Regions from separate parts of the Rhizobium sp. A37_96 genome, predicted to be linked through region 4. Evidence: predicted binding sites of a transcription regulator. Region 4 holds the regulator's gene; each other region holds the start of a gene.
What was found. Region 4 encodes PhoB, which activates phosphate uptake and scavenging genes when phosphate is short. Its sites were predicted from a motif close to TGTCATNNANCTGTCAT; they were not measured.
Positions count from the first base shown of each region.

Region 1 (2,961 bases), on a different contig from region 4:
AAGGCGGCTGTCGAGATATTCCTGCCGGGCGACAAGCGGCTGGCCGCCGAATGAAAAAGTCCTCTCCCCGAAACGGGGAGAGGACGATTGCCGTCGCGACTACAGGACGAGCCGGTAGTTGCGGAAGCCGTCCGTGCCTTCGCCGGCATCTTCGATCTTCACGCTCTTGACCTGATCGAGGAAATCCTTGGCTTTCGGAGAGCTTTGGAACTTTGCGGTCGTGTCCGGCAGCGGCTTGAAGGTCCAGTTGCCGTCGGCGGTCGGATTGATCGTGCCCTGATCGTGGACATAGCGCACGATGACGTCCCGGTTGGTGTCGGGCGCCTGGTAGACGACCTTGTCGGCTCCGATTTCCGGGAAGTTGCCGCCGCCGCCGGCGCGATAGTTGTTGCTGACGACCAGGAACTTCTGCGCGGGATCGATCGGCTTGCCATCGAATTGCAGGTTCTGGATGCGGTTTGCATCGGCATTCAGAACCTTGCCGTCATCGCCGAAACGGCGCGGCTGCGACACGTCGATCTGGTAGGTGACGCCATCGATGACGTCGAAATTGTAGGACGGGAAGGCGTTGTTGATGAGATCCGCATCCTTGGCGCCGGGCTGCACCTGGTTGAACATCGCAGCCGACATTTCCAGCCAGTTCTTGACCTGCGCGCCGTTGATGACGACCGCCTGTACGGTGTTCGGATAGAGATAGAGGTCGGCGACGTTCTTGATGGCAATGTTGCCGGCAGGGACGTCCGTATAGTAGTCGGCGCCGTTGCGGCCGCCGCACTTGAAGGGCGCCGCAGCCGAGAGAACCGGCAGATCCTTGTACTGCGTCTCCTTCAGCATGTCCTTGATGTACCAGATCTGCGCCTGGCTGACGATCTGCACCGACGGATCGTCGGCGACGAGCGCGAAATAGGAGTAGAGCGGCGCGGAGGTCTTGCCGACGGGTGTGCGGACATAGGCGAGTGTCGCCTCATGCTCGACCTTGGCCGCTTCCACCACTTCCTTCTTGTCGGCGACATCGGCGATGACCTTCTTCTTGTCGTCGCGATGATAGATCGGCCTCGCCTCTGAGGTGAAGTCGACGATCTTCCAGCTGTTGCCGTCCTTTTCGAGCAACAGGTCGATCAGGCCGAGGTGCGAGCCCCAGAAGCCGGCCATGACGGCGGGCTTGCCATGCAGCGTGCCCTTGACCGGATCGGCGTCCTTGATGCCGTCCCAGGTCTTCGGGCCGGGGAAGACGAGATGCTGGTGGCCGGTGAAGACGGCATCAATGCCATCGACCGCGGCGACATAGAGCGAGGCGTTTTCCATCTTGTCGCTCGGGCCGCTGCCGTCGATGCCGGAATGCGAGAGAGCGATGATGATGTCGGCGCCTTCGGCCTTCATGACTGGAACCCAGGCCTTGGCGGCTTCGACGATATCGCGCGTCTGCGCCTTGCCTTCGAGGTTCTTGATGTCCCAGAGCATGATCTGCGGCGGCACGAAGCCGATGAAACCGATCTTGATCGGGCTTTCATTGCCGGCGCCGTCCTTGATCTTCTTTTCCTGGATCAGATAGGGCTTGAAGAACAGGTCGTCCTTCGTCGGGTCGGAGGCGAGCTGGCCCTTGGTCAGGTTGGCGCAGACGAACGGGAAGTTCGCGCCGGCCAAGACCTTGAACATGAAATCGAGGCCATAGTTGAACTCGTGGTTGCCGAGCGTTCCCACGGAATAGCCGAGCGTGTTCATTGCCTTGATGACCGGATGGACGTCGCCGTCCTTCATGCCGTGCTGATAGGCCATGTAATCGCCCATCGGATTGCCCTGCAGCACGTCGCCATTGTCTATCAGCAGCGAGTTGGTGGCTTCGGCGCGGATGTTGTCGATGATCGTCGCGGTGCGCGTCAGGCCCATCGTGTCGTTCGGCTTGTCGGCATAGTAGTCATAGGGGAAGACGTTGACGTGAATGTCGGTCGTTTCCATCAGCCGCAGATGCGCCTGGTTGCCGGCTGCGCGAGCGGCGAAAGGATGCAGCACGATGAGCGCCGCCGTGGCGCTCAGGCCTTGCAGCAGGGAACGGCGCGACATGCTGGGCAAATCCAGAATGGAAGACATGGAACACTCCTTCAACGATGGGGCTGTCGTTCATCAATCTCTTGCGGGCGGGAGATTAGGACGATTTTTGAAGGTGTGCACCAGTTATGTGACAAGCTTATTGTGGATCGAGCCGACATGCGCCGGCATTCGATCAACGTTTGAGAACCGGCTTTATGTCCTTGTGGAAAAAGCGGAAATAGGACGCGACCTTTGCCGAGGCGTTGGAGGATCGATCGAACTCGATGCCGATGCGGCCGTTATGGGCCCAGCGCACGAACCCGTCCAGCAAGCCGATATCGTCGCATTCGATGCGAACCTTGCTTCCCGCCGCGGCATAGAGCGGCGCCTGAAGATCGAGAGCAATACCGTTCGTGGAGATATCGACCACGCGACCCGTGACGAGCTTGGTGAAATATCGGACCTGTCCCATCAGCCGGGTGTGATGGCGGGAGGAGCCTCGCGACTTGATTTTCAGATTGCCTTGGAACACAGATTTCGAAAAGTGTTGCATGGTGATATCCCAGCTTGCGCATCTCTTTCCGTTTTTGGATAGCAGATGTGCATTGAGAGATGCTTAGCATGATCGCTAAAATTGTAGTCTGGCGTCTCGAATCGACACCATGATCGGTATACGCAATCGGAGGATCGCCGGTTTTTACGGGTGTCGTGCGTCCCGGCGAGCGACGTGTGGCTTGGCTCTGTGACTATTGAAGGGTGCAGAATTTGCGTATCGTTTCCTTGAATGCATGGGGCGGCCGGCTGCATGAGCCTTTGATCCCCTATCTCGCCGATGTCGATGCGGATGTTCTGTGCCTGCAGGAGGTGGTTCGCACGCATGATGCCGATGCCGGATGGCTGGTCTACCGCGATCATGGTGTCGAGCTTCCGCAG
Region 1 covers NZ_JBNWDS010000015.1:57,186-60,146, forward strand. Annotated here, with positions in the region: gene ACQZ6J_RS27650 (LysR family transcriptional regulator) at 1-54, shown strand, start outside; gene ACQZ6J_RS27655 (bifunctional 2',3'-cyclic-nucleotide 2'-phosphodiesterase/3'-nucleotidase) at 100-2,088, opposite strand; gene ACQZ6J_RS27660 (PilZ domain-containing protein) at 2,222-2,581, opposite strand; gene ACQZ6J_RS27665 (endonuclease/exonuclease/phosphatase family protein) at 2,794-2,961, shown strand, end outside.
Region 1: a site for PhoB is predicted at 2,166-2,182, ahead of ACQZ6J_RS27655 (bifunctional 2',3'-cyclic-nucleotide 2'-phosphodiesterase/3'-nucleotidase). Genes of this name have one in related genera too.

Region 2 (2,961 bases), on a different contig from region 4:
TGCCGCCGCTGTTCATCTTGCGCGCGTGACCGCCGAGCCCGGGGAACTTGGTCGTAACGGCTTTGGCCGCGCCGAAGGGGAAGGTGACGGCGGCCGTCGAGCTGGTCGTGCAGATGGCGAGAGCGCCGGACTGGAATGCGGCGGTCTGTTCCTTGTCGCTGACGGGCAGCCACAGGCCCTCGTGCGCGGGGGCGCAATATTCGCTCATGCCGGCGATCGCTTCCGGGCTGTTCAGAGCCAGCTTGCCGTCCGGATCGATGATGAAGCCGCCTGCATTCTGGATGAAGGACTGGCTCGTCCATTCGTTGTTGGAGAGCGACAGCGGCGAGCGGTAGGTCGGGTGCTTGCCCTTGAGCGCGGCATCGAGCTTGCGCGCGTTCTCGTAAAGCCATGTCGTATCCGGCGTTTCCGGCAGGTTCGGGTCGAGGCCGGCCGCCTTCCAGATCTCGCTGTTGATGTAGGTGATCGGCGTGGACATGGCCCAGGGGAGGCCGATGACCGCGCCGTCGATGGTGACCAGCGGCAGCACGGACGAGCGGAAATTGGCGAGAATTGCCTCCGCCTTTGCGGCATCGATCTCGCGCAGATCGCGGGCGGCAAGCGTGCGCTTGGCGAAATAACCGAACTTCCAGCCGGTGACCATCATGGCCGGCGGACGGCCTGCGGCAATGCTGGCGACAGCCTTGGCGGTCACGGCTTCATAATCGCCGTCGAAACGGTTTGTCACCGTTACGCCGAGCTGCTTTGCGTTGAAGGCATCGACAACCTTCTGGAACGGTTTGTCAGCGCCCCAGGTGCTCGAGATCTCGATAGCCGCGTCGGCGGACCGGGCCTTACCGGCCATGGCGATCGATGTGCCGATGACTGCGGTCGTGCCCGCGATAAATTGACGACGATTAAGCCCTACCATCTTTATCCCCAATATCCGAATGAATAATAAAACATCCGAATATTTATCTAGCGATGGCAAATGACACCCATATGAACAGGGCCGTGGCTAAATGCGAGGAGTTTAATGATGAAATTGACTTTAGCGGCCGTTTGTTGGATCTCGATGGCAGGGTGGAGATTGAAAAGCGATGCTGTAGCCGATATATGACATTCGAATGACATGATGATTTCGGAAGGCAGGCATGGAGAAAAAGTCGCTGCACGGGCAATGGCAACAGGTCGAGAGTGATATTGCCGAGGATATTCTGACCGGCCGCCTGTCGCCCAAGGCGCAGCTTCCGACTGAAACCGACCTGATGGAACGTTTCGGCGTCGGGCGTCACACCATCCGGCGTGCCATCTCCCGTCTCGAAAGTCGCGGCCTCGTGCTGGTCGAGCAAGGGCGCGGAACCTTTGTCCGGGACAGCCGCCTCGATTACCGCTTGTCGGAGCGCACGCGCTTTTCGCAGAACCTTCTCGATCAGGGCAGGGAGCCGCTCGGGCAGGCGATCCAGGAAGAGGTGGTTCCGGCCTCCGAGGCGATCGCGGAGGCGCTGCGGCTTCCCTATGGCGAGCCTGTCTACCACATCGTCAGGCGGGGTTTCGCCGACGAGGAACCGATCAACTATTCACACGCCTATTATCCTGTTCGCCGCTTTCCGGGGTTCGACGAGGCGCGGCGCAGCGGTCGAAGCGTGACCGTCATTCTGGCCGAATACGGCATACCCGACTATATCCGCCTGCGCACCGACATCATCGTCCGTCTGCCGACGAGCGAGGAGGCGAAGCAGCTCAGCCAGTCCATGTCCCAGCCGGTGGTGGCGCTGAGGAAGGTGGACGTCGATCTCAAGGGCACGCCGATCTCCTATTCCGAGTCGGTCTGGCCGGGCGAGCGCGTCCAGTTCTCGATCGACAATACCAGCCAGCTTCTGGACGTGCTTGCGCGCGGCGAAGCGGGCTGACGGATCGGCCCGGTGCGATGCGCTCCCGGAGATGCAATGACGCACCGGCTGCCATGTGCTAAAATGAAAAGCTGTCAAGCACGTGGCGGGTGATGGCGATGTTGGAGACGGACAGGGTATTCGCGGGCTCGATTCCGGAAAACTACGACCGCTACATGGTGCCGTTGATTTTCGAGCCGTTTGCCGCCGATCTTGTGCGGCGGGCGGCATTACTGGCGCCAGGGGCCGTCCTGGAAATTGCCGCGGGCACCGGGGCCGTCACCCGAGTGTTGGCGCCCAGGCTAGCCGCCAATGCAAGCTATGTCGTCACCGACCTCAACCAACCTATGCTCGATTATGCCGCCGCTCGGCAGGCCCCGGATAACCGCATAACGTGGCGGCAGGCGGATGCCCTGGCGCTTCCATTTGAAAATGCGGCCTTCGATCTCGTTTGTTGCCAGTTCGGCGCGATGTTCTTTCCGGATCGCCTGTCGGCCTATCGCGAAGCAAGGCGAGTCCTGAGGCCGGGAGGATGGTTTCTGTTCAACGTATGGGATCGCATCGAGGAAAACATCTTCGCGGATGACGTCACGAACGCTCTCGCCAGGATTTTTCCGGATGATCCACCGCGCTTTCTGGCGCGGACGCCGCATGGCTATCACGACAAGGAACTGATCCGCATCGAGCTGGAGAGCGCCGGTTTCTCTGATGTGGTGATCGAAACGAAAGCCGAGCGGAGCCGCGCCTCCTCGCCACGCCTCCCAGCCATTGCTTATTGCCAGGGAACTCTTCTTCGCAACGAAATCGAGGCGAGAGAAGCGGGAAGGCTGGAAGCCGCAACCGACTATGCTGCATCCGCGATCGCCGACAGGCACGGCAGCGGCGAGGTTTCCGCCAAAATTCAGGCGCACGTCATCCTGGCGACCGCTCAAGCATCCGCAGGCTTAACTCAAGACTAACCATGATTTGAAGCGGCACCGGTGCCTTATGCGCGCGGCGACGAGTTGTTAGAGCGTTCGGTATATCAAGGAGATCCAAGAAAAATTCTGCTGGGATTTCTGGTGAGGTTTTATAGGGACATAGTTGAGGG
Region 2 covers NZ_JBNWDS010000005.1:269,543-272,503, forward strand. Annotated here, with positions in the region: gene ACQZ6J_RS16830 (extracellular solute-binding protein) at 1-910, opposite strand, end outside; gene phnF (phosphonate metabolism transcriptional regulator PhnF) at 1,134-1,892, shown strand; gene ACQZ6J_RS16840 (class I SAM-dependent methyltransferase) at 1,991-2,830, shown strand; gene ACQZ6J_RS16845 (acyltransferase family protein) at 2,933-2,961, shown strand, end outside.
Region 2: a site for PhoB is predicted at 1,096-1,112, ahead of phnF (phosphonate metabolism transcriptional regulator PhnF). Genes of this name have one in related genera too.

Region 3 (2,961 bases), 120 kb from region 4:
GAGCGGCAAACTCTGTCGCTCGTCTTCGACCGCATGCACCGGCACAGCGAGGCCATCGAACTGCGACCCGGCCCCCTGCGCGTCATGATGGAGAACCACACTGACCTTCGCGTGCTACCTTCGATCTGCGTCGCCAACGACGCTCTTCACAGCCTGCTCGGTCAACGCCGGCCGTTCCTGACCGCCAAGCGCCTGCTCTCCAACCAGACATTCCGGGACATCCATCGCACGGACACCATCGACGTCGACCAGCGGCTCAAGATCACCAGCCTCACCTTTCTCTTCACCGATCTGCGCGGTTCGACGGAGCTCTATGAAAGGGTCGGCGATCTCGCGGCCTTCGATCTGGTCAAGACCCATTTCGGCATCCTGCACGAGATCGTGGCGGCAGAAGCAGGCGCGGTCATCAAGACCATCGGCGATGCCGTCATGGCCACCTTTCCGACACCGGACCGGGCACTGATCGCGGCGATGAGGATGCGTGAGGCCATGCTCAGCCTCAACAAGGAGCGCGGCAGCGACGATCTTCTGCTGAAAATCGGCATTCACGAAGGGCCATGCATCGCCGTGAGCCTGAATGAAAGGCAGGACTATTTCGGGCAAACGGTCAACATCGCGTCCCGCGTCCAGCATCTCGCCACCTCACGCGAAATATTCGCGACCAGCTCGGTGCTCGACAACCCTCGCGCGGTCGAATTGATGACAAGGCGCGGCCTCACGCCGCAATCCCATCACGTCGCGCTTCGAGGCATCACCGATGCGATCGATATTTTTGCGATCCCCTGATACCCGTCAGCTGGCGAAACGACCGGCATCCGCGCCGTAATAGTTCACATAACGGTTGGAGATGCTGGCGATCGGCAAAACGATCAGCACATCGGTCGTGTTGAAGGCATGATCGACGACCGCGGTCGAGCCGACCATGGCACCGAGGCGCAGATAGCCCTTGATCAGCGGCGGCAGCGCCATCAGCGCTTTCTTCGGATTGACGGCCTCGACCGGCATCAGGTCCATGTTGCGGGCAAGCGACGGCAACGCGCTCACGGCCCATTCGTCCTTGGCAACGACATTGTGGTAGAGGAAGGACAGGGCCAGCGCGTGCTGCTCCGGCAAGATGCCCGGGAAGGATGCGCAACCGAACATTGCGCCCATGCCATGCTTCAGTGCATAGGCCCAATTGCCTTGCCACAGCAGTTCCACGGTGCGCTTGTTGCGGTAGTCGGGCAGGACGCAGGAACGCCCGAGCTCCATGAAACGCTTGTCGGGATGGCGGGCGAGCAGAGCGTCGACGTCGAACTCCGACGAGGAGTAGAAGCCGCCATTAGCCATCGCGACTTCCTGACGCAGCAGACGGTAAGTGCCGACGATCTGGTCTTCCGGATCACCCTCGAGCGAACGGTCCAGCACCAGAAGGTGGTCGCAAATAGCGTCCCAGCTGTCGACATCGCGCTGGCGGCGCATGGCGTCAGCCGGCAATTGCGCGTTCATCTCCTCGACGAAAACACGGTAGCGTACGGCCTGAGCCGCATCGATCTCGCGCGCTGTGCGGGCAAGGCGCGTTTCTAGATTTCCGATGCGTCCAAGCACATCGCTGGCAACCGGCTCAACCGTTGCCTTTGAAGACTGAACCATTTCGCCCTGAGCTTCGCGATTCAAGATTTCGATGGACATGGCGATTCTCCCCCTGCGGGCCGATATAGCGCCATAAACCAAATTCATGCGACAGGAAAGTGACACGCAGCCTGGCTAAAAGCAAGAAGCGTGCCCATTGCAAAATTTGCAATGGGCGCACCGTCCCCAATTTAGCGACGGCAATTGCCGCAGGTTGAATTCGAACGCCGGCCGCCATCGGGCATTGATGAGCCGGCTTCCGTTAACTTCGCCGGAAGATGGAAAAGCCCTAGGCGCGTTCGAAAACCGATCTGGACAGGCTCTGCAGCGTCGCCGCCAGCCTTTCAGGGTCGACCGGCTTGACGATGACGGCATCGGCGCCGGCCAGCAGCGCCTGACGGCGGATCGCGTCGCGGCTATCCGCCGTGAGCACGACGATCGGAAGCGTCGGCAAGCCGTGCCGGCGCTCGTGGGCCCGCAATTCCGCGAGCACGGCCGCACCCGTGCCGCCGGGCATGTTGAAATCGGTCACCAGCACTTCGGGCCGCGCTTCGGCATTTTCCGCCCGGGCGCGCAGGGCGTCGAAGTCCTCGACGAGGCGAACGCGGTGGCCTGCCTTGGAGAGCATGGCCCGAACCAGCATCGCGTTGACCGGATCATCCTCGCCAAGCAGGATGTCCAGCGCGCGGTCTTCGGCCTCCGGCGTCGTTATGCCGATCTCGGAGACCGCCTCGATCAAGGCGTCGCGTTTTTCCATGCCGCGCATGCGGCCGCTCAGCACATCGATCAACGACTGCTCGCGCAGCGGCCGGATGAGCCAGGCGTCGAAGAGATCGAGCGGATGAGTGTTGCGTTCCTCGGGATTGACCAGGAAGATCTTGCGCAGCATCGGCACGGCAAGCGCGCTTCCCTCGCGGAAGTACCAGGGCGCCATGCGATGATCGACGATGAGATCCGTCCAGATCCCCTCCTCGCCCATCGGGAAGGACCGCAGCAGGTCGTCCATGTCGCGGGCGCCGATCAGCTTGCAATGACCGCCGAGGGTCTGGATGGTTCGCATGATGGCGGTGCTCGCCGCGCCTTCGGGAGCCAGCAGCAGGACGCGCGATCCCTTGAGCACTGTATCGCGCCGGTCGTATCCATCCTCGGCGACGAGGCCAACCGGAAAGGAAATGATGAACTCGCTGCCTCCGCCGCGCTCGCTGGCGACGCTGAGCCTGCCCCCAAATTCGCGCAGGATGCGGGCGGAAATGGCAAGGCCAAGTCCGGTGCCGGCGCTTCTTTCGACGACGGTGCCAGCCTGTTCGAACTCACCGAAAACACGAGCCTGTTCTTCTTCCGTCATGCCGG
Region 3 covers NZ_JBNWDS010000002.1:303,992-306,952, reverse strand. Annotated here, with positions in the region: gene ACQZ6J_RS07950 (DUF5939 domain-containing protein) at 1-786, shown strand, start outside; gene olsB (l-ornithine N(alpha)-acyltransferase) at 793-1,671, opposite strand; gene ACQZ6J_RS07940 (ATP-binding response regulator) at 1,901-2,961, opposite strand, start outside.
Region 3: a site for PhoB is predicted at 1,720-1,736, ahead of olsB (l-ornithine N(alpha)-acyltransferase). Genes of this name have one in related genera too.

Region 4 (2,961 bases):
GCAGCTTGGTGGCGTAAGCCGTAATGCCGTCATCGGCAAGGTGCACCGCCTGAACCTCCCCGGCCGAGCGAAGGCTGGCGGCACGGCGACCGCTGCCCGCACGCCGAAACGCAACGCCACGGCACCTCGCCCTGCCAGCTTCGGCTCGCGCGTTGCGACGCGCACGGTGGTTGCCCGGCAGCAGGGCGCGACCATGCTGAAGGAAGAGATCGACGTCGATACGGTCAATGAAATCCAATATCGTCCGGCTTCCAACGTCGTCGTCCCGATCTCCCGTCGCCTCGGCCTGACGGAGCTGACGGAGCGCACCTGCAAGTGGCCGGTCGGCGATCCGCTGAAGGACGATTTCCACTTCTGCGGCAACGAGAGCCCGGATGCATCGCCCTATTGCGGCTATCATCAGCGCCTGGCCTACCAGCCCGTGCACGAACGGCGCCGGCCGGCTCAACCACGCGGCTGAGATCTATCATCGCCGAGACAAAAGAAACGGGCCCTTGAGGCCCGTTTTCTGTTTCCGCCGCTATGTCGATGCCTGAGCGGGCCTTGCCGCTCAGGCCTCCATGGAATAGCCCGCGCCGCGAACGGTGCGGATGACATCCTGCATATTGGAGAAGTTGAGCGCCTTGCGCAGGCGGCCGACATGGACGTCGACGGTGCGTTCGTCGACATAGATATCGTGCCCCCATACGCCGTCCAGCAGCTGCGAGCGCGAGAAGACGCGGCCCGGCGAGGACATCAGGAATTCCAGCAGGCGGAATTCCGTCGGCCCCAACCGCACTTCGCGGCTCTTGCGGTGGACGCGATGGGTTTCGCGGTCCAGCTCGATATCGCCGCAACGCAGCACCGTGGAGAGCACCTCCGGACGGGCGCGCCGCAGCATCGCCTTGACGCGGGCCATCAGCTCCGGCGTCGAAAACGGCTTGACGACATAATCGTCCGCGCCGGTGGAAAGGCCGCGCACGCGCTCGCTTTCCTCGCCGCGGGCGGTGAGCATGATGATCGGCAGGCGCTCCGTCTCCGGCCGCATGCGCAGCCGGCGGCAGAGCTCGATGCCGGACACGCCGGGGAGCATCCAGTCGAGGATCAGAAGATCGGGGATGCGCTCCTGGAGACGCAGCTCGGCCTCATCGCCTCTGAGGATGGTGTCGACCTCGAAGCCTTCGGCCTCGAGATTGTAGCGCAGCAGAACGCTCAGCGCTTCCTCGTCTTCTACAACAGCAACTCTCGGAACCATGCGCCTGTGGTCTCCTTTTTCGCTTCCAGATTATTCCGTCACCGCGCCGACGGTATTGGCGGTATCGTCCTTCGGGCGCTCGCCTTCGGGCTGGGCACCGGTCGCCATGTAGTAGATCGTCTCGGCGATGTTGGTGGCATGGTCGCCGATGCGCTCGATGTTCTTCGCGCAGAAGAGAAGATGCGTGCAGGTGGTGATGTTGCGCGGATCTTCCATCATGTAGGTCAGCATCTCGCGGAAGAGCGAGGTGTACATGGCGTCGATTTCCTCGTCCCGCTCGCGGATCGAGACGGCCTTGTCGGGCGAACGGGTCGCATAGACGTCTAGAACTTCCTTCAGCTGGCTCAGCGCCAGTTCGGAGAGATGCTCGATGCCGCGGGCGAGACGACGCGGAACGCCGGTGCCCTGCACGGCGATGACGCGCTTGGCGGTGTTCTTGCCAAGGTCGCCGACGCGCTCCAGATCGGAGGCGATGCGGATCGAACCCATGATCTCGCGCAGGTCGGCGGCCATCGGCTGACGGCGAGCGATGGTGACGATCGCCTTGTCGCCGATTTCGCGCTCCGCATGGTCGAGAACGACGTCGTCCGAGATGACCTTCTGGGCAAGAGCGGCGTCGCTGTTGACCAGTGCGCGGACGCTGTCGCTGACCATCTGCTCGGCCAGGCCGCCCATTTCGGCAATGCGGCGCGTCAGGAACTTCAGGTCTTCGTCATAGGCAGAGAGAATGTGAGTGGAGACCATTTTTCTATCCTCAAGGTGAACTGTGTGAAAGGAGCCGCGCGCGCAGCATCATCAACCAAAACGGCCCATGATGTAATCCTGCGTGCGGTAATCGTCGGGATTGGTGAACATCTTATCGGTATCGTTCTCCTCAACCAGATGGCCGAGATGGAACATTGCGGTGCGTTGCGAAACGCGGGCTGCCTGCTGCATGGAATGCGTCACGATGACGATCGTGAAATTTTCCCGCAGCTCATGAATGAGATCCTCGACCTTTGCGGTTGCGATCGGATCGAGCGCGGAACACGGCTCGTCCATCAGGATGACCTCCGGGCTGACGGCAACGGCGCGGGCGATGCACAGGCGCTGCTGCTGCCCGCCCGAAAGGCTCGTGCCGGCGTCGTAGAGCCTGTCCTTGACCTCGCCCCACAGACCCGCCTTCTGCAGGCTGGTCTCGACGATATGATCGAGATCGGCCTTGGAACGGTGCAGGCCATGGATGCGCGGGCCGTAGGCGACGTTTTCGTAGATCGACTTCGGAAACGGGTTGGGCTTCTGAAAAACCATGCCGACCCGGGCGCGCAATTCCACCACGTCGATGCTGTCGTCATAGACGTCCTGATCGTCGAGCGTGATCTTGCCGGTGACGCGGCAGGTCTCGATCGTATCGTTCATGCGGTTGAGGCAGCGCAGGAAGGTGGACTTGCCGCAGCCGGAAGGGCCGATCAGGGCCGTGACCGTATTGGCGCGGATCTTGAGGTTGACGTCGAAGAGCGCGCGCTTATCGCCGTAAAAGACCGAAACGTCCTGGCCGATCATCTTGTAAGGGATCATCGTCATCTTCCTGGTCAATGCTCTTTCGCTTGCGGCTTCCGTCATCATGTTCATCCCACGGCCCTCCCTTACCAACGCCGCTCGAAGCGGCGGCGCAGCAGGATCGCGCCGATGTTCATCGCGACGAGGAAGAAGAGCAGGACGATGATCGCCCCGGACGTTCTTTCGAC
Region 4 covers NZ_JBNWDS010000002.1:422,532-425,492, reverse strand. Annotated here, with positions in the region: gene ACQZ6J_RS08540 (GcrA family cell cycle regulator) at 1-460, shown strand, start outside; gene phoB (phosphate regulon transcriptional regulator PhoB) at 551-1,234, opposite strand; gene phoU (phosphate signaling complex protein PhoU) at 1,265-1,978, opposite strand; gene pstB (phosphate ABC transporter ATP-binding protein PstB) at 2,030-2,845, opposite strand; gene pstA (phosphate ABC transporter permease PstA) at 2,860-2,961, opposite strand, start outside.